Regions from separate parts of the Pandoraea pulmonicola genome, predicted to be linked through region 1. Evidence: riboswitches for the same ligand, from Rfam matches in the RefSeq annotation. Region 1 holds a riboswitch; the other holds the start of a gene.

The links. A riboswitch is a leader RNA that binds a small molecule or an ion and turns the genes downstream of it on or off. The one in region 1 is predicted to bind thiamine pyrophosphate.
Region 2: another riboswitch for thiamine pyrophosphate. It lies ahead of RO07_RS23475 (FAD-dependent oxidoreductase); the one in region 1 lies ahead of thiC (phosphomethylpyrimidine synthase ThiC).

Annotation. Positions count from the first base shown of each region.
Region 1 is NZ_CP010310.2:4,588,923-4,599,493, reverse strand. Features, by position in the region: gene recB (exodeoxyribonuclease V subunit beta) at 1-586, shown strand, start outside; gene recD (exodeoxyribonuclease V subunit alpha) at 583-2,802, shown strand; gene paeA (polyamine export protein PaeA) at 2,771-4,117, opposite strand; gene RO07_RS19615 (hypothetical protein) at 4,623-5,699, shown strand; gene thiC (phosphomethylpyrimidine synthase ThiC) at 5,853-7,769, opposite strand; TPP riboswitch at 7,843-7,941, opposite strand; gene pdxR (MocR-like pyridoxine biosynthesis transcription factor PdxR) at 8,133-9,689, opposite strand; gene RO07_RS19600 (carboxymuconolactone decarboxylase family protein) at 9,900-10,355, shown strand; gene RO07_RS19595 (hypothetical protein) at 10,405-10,571, opposite strand, start outside.
Region 2 is NZ_CP010310.2:5,433,864-5,444,434, reverse strand. Features, by position in the region: gene RO07_RS23495 (SMP-30/gluconolactonase/LRE family protein) at 1-830, shown strand, start outside; gene RO07_RS23490 (MFS transporter) at 918-2,177, opposite strand; gene RO07_RS23485 (SDR family NAD(P)-dependent oxidoreductase) at 2,259-3,059, opposite strand; gene RO07_RS23480 (ABC transporter ATP-binding protein/permease) at 3,154-4,974, opposite strand; TPP riboswitch at 5,270-5,398, shown strand; gene RO07_RS23475 (FAD-dependent oxidoreductase) at 5,544-6,674, shown strand; gene thiS (sulfur carrier protein ThiS) at 6,691-6,888, shown strand; gene RO07_RS23465 (thiazole synthase) at 6,890-7,735, shown strand; gene RO07_RS23460 (thiamine phosphate synthase) at 7,772-8,977, shown strand; gene RO07_RS23455 (GNAT family N-acetyltransferase) at 9,032-9,529, opposite strand; gene RO07_RS23450 (ABC transporter ATP-binding protein) at 9,895-10,571, shown strand, end outside.

The DNA of each region.
Region 1 (10,571 bases):
GTTCACCTATCCGGCCGACGCGGTGTCGCTCGATGCGCTGCGCGGCGTGTTGCGCCAGTTCGGCTATCCGGATCTGCCGCTCGACGCGACGGTGTTGCGGGGCTATCTGAAGGGCTTCATCGATCTTGTGTTCCGTCACGGCGGCCAGTGGTGGATTCTCGACTGGAAGTCGAACTACCTCGGTACCGCACCCGAGAACTACGGCGAAGATGGATTGCGTGAAGCGATGGCCGAACACGGCTATCACCTGCAATACCTGCTGTACACGCTGGCGCTGCATCGCTACTTGCGGCGCCGTTTGCCCGACTACGATTACGATCGCGACATGGCGGGCAGTCTTTATCTTTTCGTGCGTGGCGTTCGCCCAGACTGGGCGAGCGCGCATCTGGCCGGTGACGAAGTCCCCGGCGTGTTCTTCGACAAACCATCGCGCGAAATGGTCGATGCGCTCGATCGGTTGTTTGCCGCGGGCGAGAACAGCGCGCTGGCCGAGGCCCTGTCGCTTGATGGGCTCGATGCGCTCGATGCGAACGACACGATCATCGGGCAAGGCAATGCAGGGGCTGCGCCGGGGGAGGACGCATGAGCGACATTCGTACTTCGAGCGGCACTGGCAAGGCGGCCGTCAGGCGCGATAAGGGCGACATGTTCCATGTGGGGCATGCCGGGCATGGCGACCATACCAATGGCGCTTCCGGCACACCGCTGGCCGACAGTGGGGGCGTACGGCTCGCGCAGGGCTTCGCGCGCCGCATGGCATTGCTCGCGCGCGGACGCGGGGTTGACGACGTCACGTGCCGGTATGTCTGGCGGGCGGCACTTGCCGTCAGCCTTGCGACCGCCGAAGGCCACGTGTGTGTACCCCTCGACAACCTGCTCGACGCGCAAGCGAGCGGCGAACTGTTTCCCGGCGATGCGCCGGCGCTGTCCGTCTGGCGCGATGCCCTGTTCGGCAGTGGCCTCTGCGCCCCGGCAAGTCTCGCATTTGCCCTTGCGGGCGACGCTCAGGCAGACGCTTTCCCCTTGTTGCTCGATGAGCACGACCGGCTTTATCTGGCGCGCTATTACGGCTACGAGGCGCGTCTGGCGGCGGCCCTGGGGCGCAAGCTGGCGGCGGGTGGCCACATGTCGATCACGCCTGACGATCGCGCTCGTCTGCGCCGCTATTTCGGCGATGGCGTGCTCGTCGGCCCCGATGGCAAGCACGAACCGAACTGGCAGATGGCCGCGGCGGCACTGGCGCTGCAGCGCTCGTTGGTGGTGCTCAGCGGCGGTCCGGGCACGGGCAAGACAACGACGGTGGTTGGGCTGCTGGCATGTCTGCTGGAGAGAGACGCTAACTTGCGCGTCGCGCTCGCAGCCCCCACGGGCAAGGCGGCCCAGCGCATGCAGGAAGCGCTGACGGCGCGCCAGGATCTGCCCGAAACGGTGCGCCAGGCGTTGCCCGACGCGGCCGTGACGTTGCACCGCTTGCTCGGCGTGCTGCCGGAGTCGGCGGAGCAGGTGGGCAGACGCTTCCGTCACCACGCGGGCAATCCGCTGCCGTACGACCTGATCGTCGTGGACGAGGCGTCGATGATCGATCTGTCGATGGCGACGCAGTTGCTCGAAGCCGTGCCGGATGGCGCGCGTCTGATCCTGCTCGGCGACAAGGACCAATTGGCGGCCGTGGAGGCGGGGGCGGTGTTCGGCGAACTGAGTGCGCAGCGCTCGTTCTCGCCCGGGATGCGGGCGCGGTTGCTGGATGCGCTCGAATGGCCGCAAGGCGAACCGCCGCCGCCGGGGCCGCTGGCCTCCGGCGAGGCGTCGCGCGCGGCGCGGGGGCTCGAGGATACGGTGGTCTGGCTGGAGCGCAATTATCGCTTCGGTTCGCACTCGGCCATCGGCCGGCTCGCCACGGCGATCAAGGCAGGCAAGGTCATCGAGGCTCGCAGGGAGTTCACCGTGGCGGATGCGTCGGCATCAGCGTCGGTATCGGTATCGACATCGGCATCGACATTGGTGAAGACGGAATCGCTAGAAGGAGCAAACCCGCAAACCACGGCTGCCGATCGCGTACTCCTCAGCGAGGATGGCGGAATTCAGTTGTCGCCAGCGAATCTGAACGCGCTCGCCGACGGCTATGCGGCATATCTCGATGCACTGGCCGACGCGGTCACGATGATCGGGCAGCTTGGCGACCCGGCCGCGGCGACGACGGCGGATATCGCGATGGTGGCGCAACCGGTGTTCGCGGCATTTGGCCGGTTTCGCGTGCTGTGCGCGACACGGGGCGGGCGACGTGGCGTCGAGTTTCTCGGCGCGCAGCTCACCACGGTGCTGGCGCGTCGCGCGGGCGTCGCCCTCGGCGCGGGGGGCGGCGCCTGGTTCGCCGGGCGTCCCGTCCTGGTAACGCAAAACGAGTATGCACTGAACCTGTTCAACGGCGACATCGGCATCGCGCTGCCGCTGGGCCCGTCGGGCACGTTGCGCGTAGCATTCGCGACCCCGGACGGCGGCTACCGTCTCTATTCCCCGGCGAGTCTGCCCGCGCACGAGACGGCGTTCGCGATGACGATTCACAAATCTCAGGGATCGGAATTCGAGCGCGTGGCGATCGTGCTGCCGGAGCAGGCGAGCCGCGTGCTCTCACGCGAGCTCATTTACACCGGGGTGACACGTGCACGCCGTCAGGCTTGGGTCTGTGCGCCGTGGCAGGTGATCGCGTCGGCCATCGCGCGTCCGACGCAGCGCGATGGTGGACTGACCGACCGGCTCACGCAGGTGCTCGCTACGATGCCTGATCCGTCGGGGGCGCGATAATCGCCGCTTCTTCGGTAACAGAACCGAGGCGCGTGACGAGCAACTGGTCGATCTTGTAGTTGTCGATGTCGACCACTTCGAACTTGTAGCCCGCCGCTTCGGTCGCTTCCGATTTTTTCGGAATGCGCTTGAGCTGATAGATCATGAAGCCGGCGATGGTCTCGTACTCGCCTTCGCCCGGCAACTCGTCGATGTCGAGCGTTTTCTTCACGTCTTCCACCGAAGTCACACCGTCAACGAGCCACGAGCGCTCATCGCGCTGCACGATCTGGTCTTCGTCGGCGGGGTGAACGACGTCACCCATGAGCGCGCCGACGATGTCGTTGAGCGTGACCACACCGACCACCAGCCCGTACTCGTTGATGATGACGGCAAAGCTCTCCCGCGCTTCCTTGAAGCGGGCCAGCGCTTCGGACAGGTTGAGCGTGTCGGGGATCACAAGCAGCTTTTTCGCGTACAGACGATCCAGATTGCGGATCACGCTCGACAGGTCTTCGCTCGCGATGCGCTGGAGCAGATCCTTCGAGTCGACGTAGCCGAGCACGTTGTCGATTTCGTCGCGACACACGAGATATTTCGAATGCGGGCTCTCCGTGATCTTCTGGCGAATGCTGCGTTCTTCCTCGGCGATGGTGAAATACACCACGTCGTCACGGAAGGTCATGACCGAGCCGACCGTGCGCGATTCCAGTTCGAACACGTTTTCGATCAGATGCAGTTCCTGCTTGCGCAACACGCCGGCCTCCGCACCGGCGCCGACCATCGCCGCGATGTCCTCGGAGGTGATGTTCTCGATGGCATGCGTCGGCAGCTTGAAGATGCGCAGGAACACGTTGGCCACGCCGTTGAAGACATAGACGAGCGGACGCAGCACCTTCAGGCAGAGCAGCATCGGATCGATGATGGCCATCGCGACGCGCTCCGGGTTGACCATCGCAAGCCGCTTCGGGATCAGATCCGCGAACTGGATGAACGCGATCGTGATGAACAGGAATGAGCCGATGCTCGCGAGCCGTAGCGCGAGCGCCTGATCGGCGACGGGCGAGAGCCAGCTGAACAGATAGCCCGTGAGGAAACTCTCCCCGAGCACACCGCCCAGCACGGCGACCGCGTTCACGCCGATCTGCACGACGGTGAAGAAATTGCCGGGCTGCTCCTTGAGCGCGAGCACTTTGACCGCTTGCGCGTCGCCCTTTTCCATCAACACCTGAAGCTTGGTGCGCTTGGCAGCCGTGAGGGAAATTTCGGAGGCGGAAAAGAAGGCGCTCGCCAGGACGAGCAAAAAGATACTGAAGAGAAAGCCGTAACCACTCATATTGATGTCCCTGTATGTACGAAAGCGGGCGCACAGCAGCGACGTAGGCCGGACCCGTCCGCATGACGGAGGGCCGGTGACAGGAGACATTTCAAAACAAGGCCGGTGGGGCCATCATTTTGAGATGCCTTCGGGCTGGGGCGCCGGACCAGGGGCCGGGCCCGGCGTGTGCGGCGAGCAAGCATTGCCGCCTACGCCTGTCCGCGAAGTCTCGCGGGTTGCGTCAGCCGTCGGCTGTATCGCCTGTCCAATAGCATGCCATAACTTCGGGGCGCGCCGATACGCCCGCCCAGGCCACCGTTGCACCGCCGCACGCTGCCTCCCGGGCCCTGCGGTCGGGCGGATGGCCTGTCTACTTCCGGGCGGTGGCGTGTACCTGCCGCGCGTTCGGCGGCGCAGAAACGATAATCGCCGCCGCCACGCTCGGGCATCGTGGATCCGCTTCGACATGCGGTCGAAGTCGCGGTGAATCATCGCGTTCACGCCACTTTCCGAGGACGACATCATGCACAACTATCCGATCGGTCCGGGCAACATGGCCAAGCCCGACCTGGGCAGCCTCGATCTTTCGCTCGACAAGGTGAAGTGGGAGAACTTTCCCCTGATACGCCTGGCCAACAGCCTTGCCGGCAGCGCGAGAGGGCTGGTCACGGAGCATCTTTGCAAGCCCGTGACTTGCCTTCCGACGACCGAGCTGTGCGACGATTTGTGTAAAGTCTCATCCGCAAATGCGCCGGAGCCCAGGCCGGGCAACGCTCCCGCGCCCGCCGGGATGGACGGCAAGCCCGGCGATCCGCTTTCCATCCTGAGGGCGGAGCTCGATCCCGAAGGGCGTGTGCCTGCGAAGGCGGTGCTATGTCCGTCGGCGCTGCAGACGCTGTTTGTCTGCGCGGGCGAGCGACGAGGCAACGCGCGTGGCAATGCCGGTGACTTCGCGCATCATCCCGTCGCGATGCCCGATTCTCGCAGCGAAGGGGCGCAGATCTGCGCGTCCGTCATCGAGGGCGCGTTGCTCGGCACCGACGGACGCAATGCCACCGTGCCGTTCGAGGTCGGTCTGACCGATGTCACGCGGACGGTCGCGGACACCGCACGCCGCTGGACGGGCAAGTCGGGCCTGGTCGGCAAGAAGGAATGGATCCACGCATGCCAGGTCCACCAGCCTGCGGAGGGATTCCTTCGCGACGTGAACACCCGCCTGCAGGCGAGCCACCGGGCACTGCCGTCGGCGGACGCGACCGCGTGGCTGTTGCGTGTGGCCTTCTCCGACGCGATGCCGATGCATCAGGCGACGGTGCGCGACGACCTGCCGGCATCCGCGGGCCTCGGCACCGACGAATGGGCGCGGTGCGCGCTCGGTATCGAGCAACTGGGCGACCAGCACTGGGGGATGCGGCATCGCGACGTGGTGAATGCCGCCAAACTGCCGGCGACGGACACGCAGGCGTTCGTCGCGCTGGCGACTTCCATCTCGACGCTGCGTCCCGACTTGGCGGCGCTTCGGTTGCGCAACCGGCTCACGGCGCTCGGCGTGCCGACCGCGGAGGCGGCCACGACGCCCGACGCGTCAAAGCCTGCCTGAGTCGCCCGCACCGCGCGGCACTGCCGATTGTGTCCGCCGGACGCCAACTCCCGAGGGGAAACGGAAACGCCCGCATCGCTGCGGGCGTTTCTTCATGCGGGCGAGGCGAGCGGCGGGTCACACACGGTGAGCCAGTCGTTCGCGATTCGCGCCTCAGGTGCGGCGATAGATCTCGGCACCGCTCTTGACGAACTCGACGGCCTTCACTTCCATGCCTTGCTTGAGCGCAGCCTCGTCGGTAATGCCTTGCTTGGCGGCGTAGTCGCGCACGTCCTGCGTGATCTTCATCGAGCAGAAATGCGGCCCGCACATCGAGCAGAAATGCGCCACCTTGGCGGAGTCCTTCGGCAGCGTTTCGTCGTGGAATTCACGCGCCTTGTCCGGGTCGAGGCCCAGGTTGAACTGGTCTTCCCAGCGGAACTCGAAGCGTGCCTTCGACAGCGCGTTGTCGCGAATCTGCGCGCCCGGGTGGCCCTTGGCGAGATCGGCGGCGTGGGCGGCGAGCTTGTACGTGATGATGCCTTCCTTCACGTCGTCCTTGTTCGGCAAGCCCAGGTGCTCCTTCGGCGTGACGTAGCACAGCATGGCCGTGCCGTACCAGCCGATGGTCGCCGCGCCGATGCCCGACGTGATGTGGTCGTAGCCGGGGGCGATGTCGGTCGTCAGCGGGCCGAGGGTATAAAACGGGGCCTCGTCGCAGTACTCGAGCTGGAGATCCATGTTCTCCTTGATGAGCTGCATCGGCACGTGACCCGGGCCTTCGATCATCACCTGCACATCGTGCTTCCAGGCGATCTGCGTGAGTTCGCCGAGCGTCTTGAGCTCGGAGAGCTGCGCTTCGTCGTTGGCGTCGTAGATCGAGCCGGGACGCAGGCCGTCGCCGAGCGAGAACGCGACGTCATAGGCCTTCATGATTTCGCAGATCTCTTCGAAGTGCGTGTACAGGAAGCTCTCCTTGTGATGCGCGAGGCACCACTTCGCCATGATCGAGCCGCCGCGGCTCACGATGCCCGTCATGCGGTTGGCGGTCATCGGCACGTACGCGAGGCGCACGCCGGCGTGGATCGTGAAGTAGTCGACGCCCTGCTCGGCCTGCTCGATGAGCGTGTCGCGGAACATTTCCCACGTCAGCTCTTCGGCCTTGCCGTTGACCTTTTCGAGCGCCTGGTAGATCGGCACCGTGCCGATGGGCACCGGGCTGTTGCGCAGAATCCACTCACGCGTTTCGTGAATGTGCTTGCCGGTCGACAGATCCATCACGGTGTCGCCGCCCCAGCGGATCGCCCACGTCATCTTGTCGACTTCTTCGCCGATCGACGACGTCACGGCCGAGTTGCCGATGTTCGCGTTGATCTTCACGAGGAAGTTGCGGCCGATGATCATCGGCTCCGATTCCGGGTGGTTGATGTTGTTCGGGATGATGGCGCGCCCGCGCGCGACTTCGCTGCGCACGAATTCCGGCGTGATCTCGGCGGGGAGGCTCGCACCGAAGTGCTGGCCCGGGTGCTGGCGCGAGAGCAGATTGGCGAGACGCTCGCCCTGCGGACCGGCGCGGCGCACGCTCTCGATGTATTCCTGACGGCGCAGGTTTTCGCGAATCGCGATGTACTCCATCTCGGGCGTGATGATGCCCTGACGCGCGTAGTGCATCTGCGTCACGTTCTTGCCGGCCTTGGCGCGGCGCGGCGTGCGGTGCAGGCCGGGGAAGCGCAACTCGGCGGTGGCGGCGTCGGCGGCGCGCTCGCGGCCGTAGGCCGAAGTGAGTCCAGGCAGCGCTTCGGTGTCGCCGCGCTCGTCGATCCAGGCGGCGCGCAGTGCCGGCAGCCCCGAGCGGATGTCGATCTTGGCGTTCGGATCGGTGTAAGGACCCGACGTGTCGTAGACGAAGATCGGCGGGTTCTTCTCGCCGCCGAAGCTCGTCGGCGTGTCGGCTTGCGAGATCTCGCGCATCGGCACGCGGATGTCGGGGCGCGAGCCGCTCACGTAGATCTTGCGGGAATTGGGCAGCGGTGCGATCGCGGCTTCGTCCACGCGCGCGTTGGCTGAGAGGAACTTCGGATTGGCGTTCATGCAATGTCTCCTGGCGGGGCACGTGTTGACGCCGACAAATTCGGCGCAAAGCGGCTCAGGAGCATGAACGGGGGCGAGTAACTTCTACGCTCCCTGCGCTGGCATTATCCAGATCAGGTTCTAAGGGTATTTCTCACCCACAACTCACGTTGCAGGACCCCTGCGCTAGCTTTGCGGCAACGATACACCGACTCGACCGGCCAGCACAAGCACGATGTGTCCCGAAAAACGTGAACGGCACCATGGTGCGTTGCGGCATGGCGCTTGTGTGCACCGGACAGCGAGACGGGTGTCGACGAGCGCTCATACGTCGACCGTGCACCGATCACGCATCGGTTTTCGCGCCGCGCCATGTCGTTGGCCTTATCCGCCCGCGCGGCGGCGATCGTCGTCGTCGAAGGCCCGTGCAAGGCGCTGTGCCACGTCGTCGGCGCTCGATTCGTCGACGTTCGTGAAGCTCATCACGAGCGCCGGCGGCATCGCTCGTGCGATGCTGAAGAACGACAGTGCTCCGGGCGCGAGCCCATGCCGGGCCGCCGCACGGCAGATGCCGCGATCGTCGCGCGTGGCTTCAAGCCAGCCGAGCAGATGCATGCCGCCGGCTTGTTGCGCCAGATCGATGCGGCCTGCCAGGCGCGCGCGCAACGCTTCGGCGAGCGCCGTGCGGCGTTCCCCGTAGCGTTGTCGCATGCGTTTGATGTGGCGGCTGAAGTGCCCCTGCGTGATGAAATCCGTCACCGTGGCCTGCTCGATCCAGCCCTGCGCCGGCGTGGTGAGCGCCGCGTTGGCGGCAAACGCATCGCACAATGCCGGGGGCACCACCAGATAGCCCAGCCGCAGCGCGGGAAACAGCACCTTGCTGAATGACCCCGCGTAAAGCACGCGCTCGCCGCCGTCCAGGCTCTTGAGCGCGGGCAGCGGCGCGCCGGTGTAGCGGAATTCGCTGTCGTAGTCGTCTTCGACGATCCACGCGTCGCGCGCCTGCGCCCAAGCCAGCAGCGCGAGGCGGCGTGCGAGCGGCAGTGTTACCGACAGCGGCGACTGGTGCGATGGCGTCACGATAGCGAGTCGCGCGTGTGGGGCGGCCTGCTCGCCCGCCGCGACGTCGAGCCCTTCCCGATCGACCGGCACGGGCACGAGCGTCGCGCCTGCCATGCGCAGCGCTTCGCGCGCGCGGAAGTAGCCGGGGTCTTCGCACCATATGGCATCGCCCGGGCGCAGCAGCACGCGTGCGATGAGCGCCAGCGCGCCCTGGTAACCCGCGGTGACGACGATTTGCCCGGGCTCGCAACGAATGCCGCGCGCGATGGCCAGATAGCCGGCGATGGCCTCGCGCAGCGGCGCCCAGCCGGTGGCGTCCTGGTAGTGCAGGCTTTCCGGGGCGAGATGGCGCGCGTGACGTGCCGCGAGCCGCGCCCACAGCTTGCGTGGGAATTCGTCGAGCGCGGGCATGCCGTTTTGCAGCGGGAGCGGCATGCCCGACGCGCTTATCGGGATATGACTGGGGTTGTCCACGGGATGCAGTGCCGTCGCCTTGCCAGCGGAGACGACTGACGCATCTGGTGAACCGTCCGCCGTCTTGTGCGACGCCGAGGGGAAAACCCTGGCGGCGGCGCCAAGCCGGGCGGCGTCCAGCTGGGGATTGACGCGGCTGCCGGCGGCGCCGTGTCCGATCACGAAGCCCTCGGCGACCAGCCGTTCGTACGCGGCCTCGACCGTACCGCGTGCCACGCCCAGTTCGCTGGCGAGCGCGCGTGTCGAGGGCAGGCGCGCGGCCGGGGCGAGCTTGCCGGACAGGATGCCGTCGCGGATACGCTCATAGAGCGCGCGATAAGTCGGTACACCGGCGGTGTGCGCGGCGTCCGCCAGATGCAGCGCGGCAAGGGCCGGCGAGTCGGTCGGGCTGGGGTTGTCTGTCATGGCGCAGTGCCTCGCGTGGCGGTCCACGCCGGGGCGTCCTGGCTTGGACCGGTGTGGCCTGAGATGACCAGGATTGGCCTAGCGATTCTATTCTGTTTTGGCTCTTCTCTATAAGACAAGGCGGACGTATCGTTAGCGATGTCAACGGGAGGCCACCGCACTTGCGCGCCGAATCCGCGGCATTTTACGAACCGACTGGAGAATCGACTCATGATGCGTCTCAACTACGTCAAAGCATCCCCGCAGGCCTACGAGCAACTGGGCGCCCTGAGCGCGTACTTCCACGACTGCGGTCTGCCCGACGGTCTGGTCGAGCTGGTCTGGCTGCGGGCCTCGCAACTCAATGGCTGCGCATTCTGCATCGACATGCATGTGACCGACGCGCTGAAAATGGGCATCGAACCGCGCCGTCTGCATCTGCTCGATGCATGGCGCGAGACCGAGCTGTACTCGCCGGCCGAGCGTGCCGCGCTGGCCTGGACCGAAGCCGTCACGAACGTGCAGGATGGCCACGTGCCGGACGCCGTCTTCAACGACTTGCGTGCGCACTACGACGACAAGCAGATTGCCGACCTGACGTTTGCGGTCGCGACCATCAACGCGTGGAATCGTCTGGCCATTTCGTTCCGCTCGCCGTTGCCGAAGACGCCGCAGGGCGTGCGCTGAACCGTACGGGCAGGGGGCGCTTGCCCGTTCCCGAGGGCGGCGCCGGGGCTCAGCGGGCGAGTCGGACTTCGCGCTGGAATTCGCGCGGCATCAGCCGCAACGCGTCGCGGAAAAAGCGCCGGTCGGGCGGCGGCAGTATCGGCAGCACACGTCCCAGCGAACGGGCCGCGTGCAGTGCCTGTGGCGAGTCGCCGTCCTGATGCAGGGCGAACCACA
Region 2 (10,571 bases), 840 kb from region 1:
ACTGGGTCGACATCCCCGCGAAGCAACTGCACCGTGTGACGCCGGCCGACGGCGTGCATCGTCAATGGACGTTCCCCGAGCAGGTGGCGTGCTTCTCGTTCGATGCGTCGGGCACGCTGCTCGCGGGCGCCGAGACGGGGTTGTTCGCGGCTGCGCTGGGTGAAGGCGCGAATGTTGGCGCAGCGCAATGGCAGCGACTGGCCGCCCCGGTGTTCCCGGCGGCGGGCATGCGCTTCAACGATGGTCGTTGTGATCGTCAGGGCCGCTTCTGGGCCGGCACGATGGTGCAGGACATGTCGCTCGCGAGCGACGCCGGTTCGCTGTTCCGTTTCGATGCCCAGGGCCGCTTGTCCGCGCCGCTGGTCGATGGACTCGTGACGCAGAACGGCCTGGCCTTCTCGCCCGACAGCCGCACCATGTATCTGAGTGATTCGCATCCCGCGCGCCGGCGCGTGTGGGCGTACGATTTCGATGCCGCGAGCGGCGCGATCAGCGCGCGGCGTCTGTTCGTCGACATGAATCGATATCCGGGGCGGCCGGACGGCGCCGCGGTCGATGCGGACGGAGGCTACTGGACGTGCGCCAACGACGGCGGTCGCCTGCTGCGTTTCACACCGGCGGGCGAACTGGATCGCGAGATCGTGTTGCCGGTGTCGAAGCCGTCGATGTGCGCGTTCGGCGGGCGCGACTTCGACACGCTGTTCGTGACGTCGATCCGCCCCGGCACGGGCGCGAACGAACAGGACGGCCACGTCTTTGCCGTGCGCTGCGGCGTGAAAGGACTTCCGGAGGTGTCCTTTGCGGGGGCGTTGCCGGCGGCAGGCGCGTAGGCGGGGGAGGATAACGGTCGCGACGCCGCGCGGCAGTCGATAAGCGGCGCGCACCGGGCGTCCGACCTGCCCGATGCGCCGACGTCTTCAGTGCGCCGGCTCGGCCGCCGTGAGTGCCTTGCCGCGCGTCTCCGGCAACAGTAGCGCGCACACCACCACGAGCAGGTAGCCGCCCCCGGCGACGATGCCGATCGCCTTCACGAGCGAGCCGGTCTGCGCGAGCATGCCGACGGCGATCGGGAAGAACGAGCCGATCCCGCGACCGAGGTTGTAGCAGAAGCCCTGCCCAGAGCCGCGGATATGGTTCGGATACAGTTCCGTCAGATATGCGCCGATGCCAGCGAAAATGCCTTGCACCACGATGCCCAGCGGGAAGCCGAGCAGCAGCATGGCGCCGTCGGTGATCGGCAGCATCGTGTAGGCCATGCCGAGCAGGAACGACGCCACGGCGAAGAAGACGAACGCGGCGCGACGCCCGAACTTGTCGGACAGGATCGCGCCGACGATGTAACCGACGAACGAGCCCACGATCAGCACGATGAGATACGCGCTGGTGTTGAAGACGGACAGTCCGCGCTCCGTCTTCAGGTACGTGGGCAGCCACGTCGTGATGGCGTAGTAGCCACCGAGCATGCCGCTGCACAACAAGCTGCCGAGGATTGTCGTCTTCACATGCGCGGGGGCGAAGATCTGCGCGAAGTTGCCCTTGAGCGCGCCCTCGGCGACTTGCTTGCGCGTTTGCGTGAAGATCTCCGGGTCCGACACGTTGCGACGCACGTACGTGATCCACAGCGCGGGCACGATGCCGATCCAGAAGCAGGCGCGCCATGCGGTGTCGGCGTCGAACACGGCGAAGAAGAACCAGTAGAGCAGCGCGGCGGCGCCCCAGCCGACCGACCAGCTGCTTTGCACGGTGCCGACCGCCTTCGCACGATGCTGCGGCGAGCGGATCATCTCACCCATCATCATGGTGACGACCGTCCATTCGCCGCCGAAGCCGACGCCCTGCAGTGTGCGTGTGATGAGCAGCTGCCAGAACGAATGCGTGAAACCCGAGAGGAACGTGAACAGGCAGAAGGTGGCGATCGTCCACTGCAGCACGCGCACGCGGCCGTAGCGGTCCGCGAGAATGCCCGCGAGCCATCCGCCGATGGCCGACGAGATCAGCGAACTCGTCGCGATCATGCCGGCTTCGCTCTTCGACATGCCCCAGGCGGCGATGAGCGTGGGGATGAGGAACGAATAGATCATGAAGTCGAACGCGTCGACGGCGTAGCCGCCGAAGCCCGCATAGAGGGCCTTGCGCTCCTTCGTGTTGAGTTCCTTGAACCAGGAAAAGAATGCCATGAAGACTCCTCGGTGGATCGCGTGCTTGTCGTTATGTGTGACGTTGGTTTTTTGTGGTCTGGCGCTCGTGCCGGCGCCTGTTCAGAGTGTCAGTCCGCCGTCGACGTGAATCACCTGTCCCGTGATCTGTCGCGCGTGCGGACCGAGCAGGAAGACGGCCAGCGCGGCGATGTCGTCGGGCTCGCAAAGACGCCCCGTCGGTGTGGCGTCGGCCGCGCGTTGCCATGCGGTTGGGTCGATCGCCGAGTGACCGCTGTCCTTGCGCGTGTAACCGGGGGCGACGCAGTTGATCGTCACGCCAGCGCGCGCGTATTCGGCGGCGGCGCTCTTCGCGAGCGCCTCGATTGCCGCCTTGGCGGCCGCGGTCGCGGGGAAGCCGGCCTGGTTCGGCGCGAAACGATGCGCGACGAACGAGCTGACCGCCACGACGCTGGCGCACGTCGAACGCTGCAGGTCGGGCAGCGCCGCACGCAGCATCGCGGCGAACGCGCCCGGCATCGCCGAGAGGGTGCGGGCGAACGCGTCGGCGTCGATATCGGCCACGCGCTCACGCGTGGCGAAGCCGGCATTGCTCACGATCTGGTCGACGGCGCCGAAGGCGTCGTGTGCGGCGTCGATCAATTGCGTGGCCGCCGAGGCGTCGGTGAGATCGCCCAGCCAGATCGCGCATTGCGCACCGGCTGCCTCGCATGCCTGTCGAACGTCGACGAGTCGCGCTTGACTGGCGTCGGAGGCGCCGCGTGTGTGCAGGAGGAGGCGGGTGTCGGGAGAGGCGAGCCGGAGGGCGATGGCCGCGCCGATGCCAGAAGCGGCGCCGGTGACGACGATGGTCCGGCCGGTGCTCGCGTCGGAGGTGCCGGACGAGGAGGTGAGGGTGGTCACGATGAGCCCGTGCAATGCCTAGGGTGCTCGTGATTATGCCAAACCCCCTGTGCTCCGGGACAGGCGCGTCAATATTATTTAGCAGGTGAACGAACTACGCCGCGCCGACGGCGTGCGACGGGTCGACGGGTTTGACGGGCTCGTCAGGCTTGATGGGCTCGGGGTCGATCGCACCGCGCAGCGTCATGGTGTGCTGATGGAAGCGCGCGAGCGTTTCGCGATGCGCCACGCTGACCATCGTCGTCGTCGGCAGGTTGGCATGCAGCGCGCTGTATACGGCCTCCTCGGTTTCCACGTCGAGCGCACTGGTGGCCTCGTCGAGGAACAGGTAGTCGGGCTTTTGCAGCAACGCTCGCGCAGCGGCGAGCCGTTGCTGCTCGCCGCCCGAGAGGCGCCGCGCCCAGTGGGCGACCGTTTGCAGGTCATCCACGTACTGGCCGAGATTCACGGCGACCAACGCGTCGCGGCACTCGGCGTCGGTAAATGTCTCCGGCGACGACGGGAACGCGAGCGCGGCCTTCAGAGTGTCGATGGGCAAATAGCTCTGTTGCGAAAGGAACAGCACGCGCGCGCCGGCGGGAACGTCCACGCGCCCGTCGCCGAATGGCCACAAGCCGGCCAGCGCGCGCAGCAGCGTGCTCTTGCCGCAGCCCGACCGTCCGCGGACGAGCCAACGCGATCCGGGGGTGAACGCGAACGAACCGGCGGTGGCGAGCGGTGCGCCATTGGGCAGCGCGAGACGGAGATCCGTCGCCGCATAGGCACTCGCGTGCGAGTCCGCCTGCGTGGCGACGACCGAGATGCCGCCTTGGCGCGGCGGCTCGTCGATGACGCGCGTGAATTCGCGCAGACGGTTGACCGTGGCTTTCCACTCGGCCAATGTCGCGAAGCTGTTCACGAACCACGAGAAGCCATCGCTGACTTGTCCGAAGGCGTCGATGAGGCGCATGAGTACGCCCAGCGTGAAGGCGCCGGCGAAGTAGCGGGGTGCGGCGGCAATGATCGGGAACACGATGGCGATCTGCGCGTAGATCGAATTCGCGAAGATCAGGCGCTTGGTCACCACCATGATCTGCCACCAGTTGTCGCGCACGGCGCCGAAGGCCGACTTCAGCCGCGAGAGCTCGGCGCCTTCGCCGCGATAGAGCGCGACCTGCTCGGCCGACTCGCGCAGACGCACCAGCAGGAAACGAAAATCAGCCTCGACCTGTTGCTGACGATAGCTCAGGCCGACGAGCGGGCGGCCGACCTTGAAAATGAAGAACGAGCCCACGATCGCGTACAGCGCCGCGACCCAGACCATGTAGCCCGGAATCGTGATGTTCATGCCGCCGAGGGCGAACGACACGGCGCCCGAAATCGTCCACAGAATGGTCACGAACGAGAACAGCGAAACGAGCGTGGTGAGCAGATCGAGCGAAAGCGACAGCGACGAGCTGACGAGCGTGCGGATGTCTTCCGAAATACGTTGGTCGGGGTTGTCCGCGAGATGATCGCGCTCGATACGGTAGTACGCCTGCCGTGCAAACCACTTCGTCAGGTTGGTGTCGGTCACCCACTGTCGCCATCTGATTTCCAGCATCTGCCGGAAGTAGGTGCGAAACGTCGCGATGATGATGAAGCTGAAGGCGAGGATCGCGAATTCGGCGAGCGACGACCTGAAGACCGGCCAGTTGCGCTTGTCGAGCGCGTCGTAGAAGCCCGCGTTCCAGGCGTTGAGTCGCACATTGATGAACACCACCGCGAGGTTCAGCACGATGACCAGCGCCAGAAGCCGTCGCCCCTCCCAGCGCTTTTCCGACACCCAATAGGGGCGGATCAACTGCCAGGCGCTCGGAGGCTTCGGTGGGGGCGTGGCGGGGTCATTGGCCGGCGACGTGCCGGCGGGCAGGGAAGGCTTCGGCGTGTGGGCCATGATCGTCTGGCGGTGCTGCCGCTGTGATGCAACGTGTTATTGGGGACGCCTGTGGGCAGCGATCTCGGGACGAAGGAGCGCCACGCCCGGATTTGCTGCTGTCCGACGATTAATTTGATCACCGTTTTCGATGGTGCGTTGCATGAATTCCGGCCCGAAACCCGCGTGCCGCCGGAATTCAGTTTACGTGCTGTTACGAGACCCCGGGGATTCGTCAAAAAACGAGACGCGATGAGCGTGCAACCGCCCGGAAGGCCAGCTTGCACGGGCGTCGGCATCTATGTTGTAATGGCTGCGGGCGAAACAGGGGTGCTCCGTGCCGAACGCGGGTGTGAACCATGCGTAACGAGTGACACGGGGCTGAGAGAGACCCTTTGCACCCGACCCGGGTAATACCGGCGTGGGAAGTTTCCGACTCCTCCAGTGGGGTAAGGTGTCCAACACCGTTTCGTCCTTTTGCTTTCATGAGGAAAGGACCCCATGCGCTGCCTTTCGCAAGTCCCTGCGATTTTTCCTTCGAATACCTCTGCGTGCCTGTGCGCCGTGACGGCCCGCGTGGCGGTGCGCGTATGAGCGCTTCGCCCTTGCATCCCGACGTCGCGGTGCTCGGCGGCGGTCTGTCCGGCCGTCTGCTCGCGTGGCAACTGATTCGCGCCGGCGCGCGCGTGGCGCTCTACGAGCGCGGCGACGCCGACGGTTCCTCCGCGGCCGGCTGGGTCGCCGCGGCCATGCTCGCGCCGCTGGCCGAGGCCGCCGTGGCCGAACCGAGCATCGTCGAGATGGGCGCGGCGGGCCTCGAGCGTTGGCCGTCGCTGATCGACGGTCTGCCCGAGCCTGTGTTTTTCCAGCGCAACGGCACGCTCGTCGTCTGGCACCAGCCCGATCGCGCGGAGGCGGTGATGTTCGATCGACGCATGCGCGCCAACGCCCCGCCCGAATTGCTGCGCGGTGGTGTGGAGCGTGTGTCTGGCGCGCAATTGGGCGAGGTCGAACCCGCGCTCGCGGGTCGTTTCCAGGAAGGCTGGCTGCTGCCCAACGAGGGCCAGCTCGACAACCGTCAACTGTTGCGCGCGCTGGCGGCCGGCCTGGGAAAGGCCGGTGCGGACCTGCACTGGCATACCGAAATCGACGAAGGCGCCTATCCGGACGCGGGCCTCGTCATCGACTGCCGTGGCCTCGGTGCGCGCGGTCTCCTCACGCAACTGCGGGGCGTGCGTGGCGAAGTGGCGCGCATTCACGCACCCGGCGTCGGTCTGCGCCGCCCGGTGCGCCTGCTGCATCCGCGCTATCCGATCTACATCGCGCCGAAGGAAAACGATCTGTATGTGATCGGTGCGACCGAGCTCGAGTCGGAGGACATGTCGCCGATGACGGTGCGCTCCGCACTCGAGCTGCTGTCGGCGGCGCATTCGCTGAATCCGGCGTTCGGCGAGGCGCGCATCGTCGAGCTGAACGTGAATTGCCGGCCGGCGCTGCCCGACCATTTGCCGCGCGTGCAGTGGGACGGCAAGCGGGTGCTGCGCCTGAACGGCCTGTATCGCCACGGTTATCTTCTTGCGCCGGCGGTGACGGGCGAGGCGTGTGCGCTGGCGCAGGCATTGATGCAAACGACGGGCGCGCCGACGGGACCCGGGTACGCGTTCGACTGGGAGACGTGGCGAGCGGGCCGGCCGTGGCCGGATCTGTTCCGCCTGGCATGAGAGGGAGCGGTACGCGATGGACATCCATATCAATCAACAGACACTGAGCGTGGCCGAGACGGCGACGCTGGCCGAGGCGCTGGCCGCCTACGGCGCCAAGCCGCCGTTCGCGGCGGCGGTCAACGGGCAATTCGTGCCCAAGACGCAATACGCCGCGCGCTCGCTCGCGCATGGCGACAGGATCGACGTCGTGCAACCGGTGGCTGGAGGCTGAGATGAACGCATTCACGGAATCGGCCAACGTGGCCGCGGGCAGCGCGCGCGACGCCCTCACGCTGTACGACACCCGCTTCGGCAGTCGCTTCCTGCTCGGCACGGCGCGCTACCCGTCGCTGCAGGTGCTTAACGACGCCATCGACGCCGCCCGTCCGGGCATGGTGACGGTGGCGCTGCGCCGCCAGCTTTCGGGCACGGGTGCGCAGGCGTCGGAAGGCCACTTCTGGGAGACGCTGCGACGTCTGGCGGTGCCGGTGCTGCCGAATACGGCCGGCTGCCACTCGGTGCAGGAGGCGGTGACCACCGCGCAAATGGCGCGCGAGGTCTTCGAAACCGACTGGATCAAGCTCGAACTGATCGGCGACGACTACACACTGCAACCCGATCCGTTCGGTCTGGTGACCGCCGCCGAACAATTGATTCGCGACGGCTTCAAGGTGCTGCCGTACTGCACGGAAGATCTGGTGCTGTGCCGTCGTCTGCTCGACGTGGGCTGTCAGGCGCTGATGCCGTGGGGGGCGCCGATCGGTACGGGCAAGGGCGTGATCAATCCGTACGGGCTGCGTCTGCTGCGTGATCGTCTGCCGGACACGCCGCTTATCGTCGACGCCGGCCTCGGTCTGCCGTCGCACGCCTGTCAGGTGATGGAGTGGGGCTTCGACGGCGTGTTGCTCAACACCGCCGTGGCGCTCGCCGCGCAACCGGTGGAGATGGCCGGTGCATTCGCCACCGCGATCAAGGCGGGGCGTGCGGCGTGGCTGGCCGGGCCGATGGCCGAGCGCGAGAGCGCCGAAGCGAGCACACCGGTTGTCGGTGTGCCGTTCTGGCACCAGACAGGCGCCTGACGTAACCCACCCCAATCCGTCGAACAAGGACCTTTGATGACGACGCCCGTCCGCGCCGCCGAGCTTACCCACGTGCAATGTCTGCCTGCCGGCACGTCGGTCGTGATGGCGTGGCAGCAAGCCGCCGAAGCGATTCGTGCGCGACTCGCGCCGTGGCCATCGGTCGCGGAGGACAGTGCGCCGTCCTGGCGTCTGCACGTCGAACCGCCTGCTGGCGCAAGCAAGGGAGATGTGGTTTGGCTGTCGCTACCGTCGGCGCACGAGTCAGGTTTGGCAAGTGCGGGATCGTTGCAGCTCGACGTGTGGCGCGCCGCGGGTGCGGTGGTGCTCGTCTCGCGCGCGATGGCCCAGGGGCATGCCGAAGACACCCTGTACACAACGGATGCGGTCTATCGCATTGCCGGCGTCGACGACCCGGCATTCTTCCCGGCGTTCGCGGCGTTCCTCGACTGCGGCTTTGCGCCGCACGATGCGCTGGTGCTGGCGCGCGCATGGCGCAGCGACGGCAGCCATGCCCGCACGGAAGATGCCGCCACGCTCGGCGAATGGCCGACCGTCCTCGAGACATTCCCCGTCGTGCTCGGCCAGGCGCCATCGCCTGGGCACTTTCCGCCATGCCCGGCGCGTCTGGGCCTGTACCCCGTGCTGCCCGACGCCGCATGGTGCGAGCGCATGGCCGATCTGCAGGTCGGCACGGTGCAGTTGCGGATCAAGGATCCGGCGCATCCGGAGCTGCGCGATCAGATCGTTCGGACGGTGGCCGCCGGCAAGCGCGTCACGCACGACAGCGCCTGGTTCATCAACGATCACTGGCGCGAGGCTGCCGAGGCCAAGGCCTACGGCGTTCACCTGGGGCAGGAAGACATGGCGGCGCTCTCGGCCGACGAGGTCGCGACGCTGCACGCGAGCGGCATGCGGCTCGGCATCAGCACGCACGGCTATTACGAGATTCTGGCCGCGCATCACTTTCGGCCGAGCTATCTTGCGGTCGGTGCGGTCTTCCCGACCACGACCAAAGTGATCGCCACCGCGCCGCAAGGATTGGCGAAGCTCGCGCGCTACGTGAAACTCATCGCGCCGCATTACCCGCTCGTTGCCATCGGCGGTATCGACGCGGGCAATCTTCCTCATGTGCTCGATACCGGCGCGGGATGTGCCGCCGTCGTGCGTGCCGTGACCGAGGCGCCTGACGTGAGCGCCGCGGTGAAGGGCATGCAACGCGAGTTTGCGAAGCGGGCGTGAAGTTCTGGCGACGTCACATGCGGTCGCCTTGCGGACTGCGATGGCGAAATGGTGTTACAGGCGACGCGTCATGAACACTGCGCCCTCGCCGTAGCCGGCGAGCTTGGCGGCGATGATCGGCGAAACGTTCGTCGCCGCGGCGTAGCCGAAGCGCGCCCAGAACCCATGCGATTGCTGCACCGCAACGAGTGCGGAAGTCTGCAACCCCAATTTCCGTGCCGAGGCGAGCGCGGCCGCGTAGAGCCGGCTGGCGACGCCCGCACCTCGCGTCCGGGGCGCCAGCGCCATGTCGTGCACGTACCAGCAGTCGGCAGAGTCGGGCAGTGTGTCGAGCACGGTATCGAGCGACGGCGGCGCTGCGATCTGCCACGGATGCGTGAACAGATAGCCGGCCACGCGCGGTTCCGCTGCCGTGCCGGCGTCGACGGCGACCCAGCACGTCTCGGGGGAGAGCCGCAGGCGCGATGCGAGCGTCGCTTCCGATTCGAGCATGACGTCGCCGTACGCCTGCGCCTGCACGGCCAGAACCTGGGGAAGATCGTTCGGCTGCATCGGACGAATCTGAAATTCGGGGGCGCAGGCAGCGGGCGGTTGTGGGCGGCCGGAAGGAGAGGAAGGTGCGAAAGGCGGGAGTTTGGCGGAGGGCATCCGAGTCAACAGGTCGTTGCGTCAAGCGGAACATTGTAGCAACGGCGCAACACCGCCGCCGTGCAAGCGGCGGTAAGTCCTTGCTGCCGCTGGCTTTTTGTTCGTTGCGGCCATCGGAACGTCCCATCGCGAATCCGCGAAGGCCTGTAGAATGCCGCCCGACGGCGCCGGTACTCGCATTGGCGGGCTGCCCGTGAGCGGCATCGATCGGCATTCCCCCCTATAATTGGCGTTTTGCGCCGCACTATAAGACCCGTAACGTGCCCACCCTGAATCCGGAAAATCTGCTCGAACTGCGTGACGTCAGCTTCGGCTATGGCGAACGTCTGGTGCTTTCCGGGTTGAATATGCGGTTTCCCCGCGGCAAGGTCATTGCGGTCATGGGCGGCTCCGGCTGTGGCAAGACGACCGTGCTGCGCCTCATCGGCGGGCTGGTGCATGCGAGCCGCGGCAGCGTCGATTTCGACGGCACCGACGTGTCGACGCTCGATCGGGACGGCTGGTTCCGGTTGCGTCGCCGCATGGGCATGCTGTTCCAGTTCGGCGCCTTGTTTACCGACATGACGGTGTTCGACAACGTGGCGTTTCCGCTGCGCGAACACACTCGACTGGACGAGTCGCTCATCCGCGATCTGGTGCTCATGAAGCTCAACGCCGTGGGCCTGCGCGGTGCACGCGACATGAAGCCCGCCGAGATTTCGGGCGGGATGGCGCGCCGCGTGGCACTCGCGCGCACGATTGCGCTCGATCCCGACCTCGTCATGTACGACGAGCCGTTCACCGGCCTGGATCCGATCTCGATGGGCATCACCGCGAACCTGATCCGCAAGCTCAACGACGCGCTCGGCGCCACGTCGATCATCGTGTCGCACGATGTGGCGGAGACCTTCGCCATTGCCGACTACATCTATTTCATCAGTGAAGGCCGTATCGCCGCCGAGGGCGC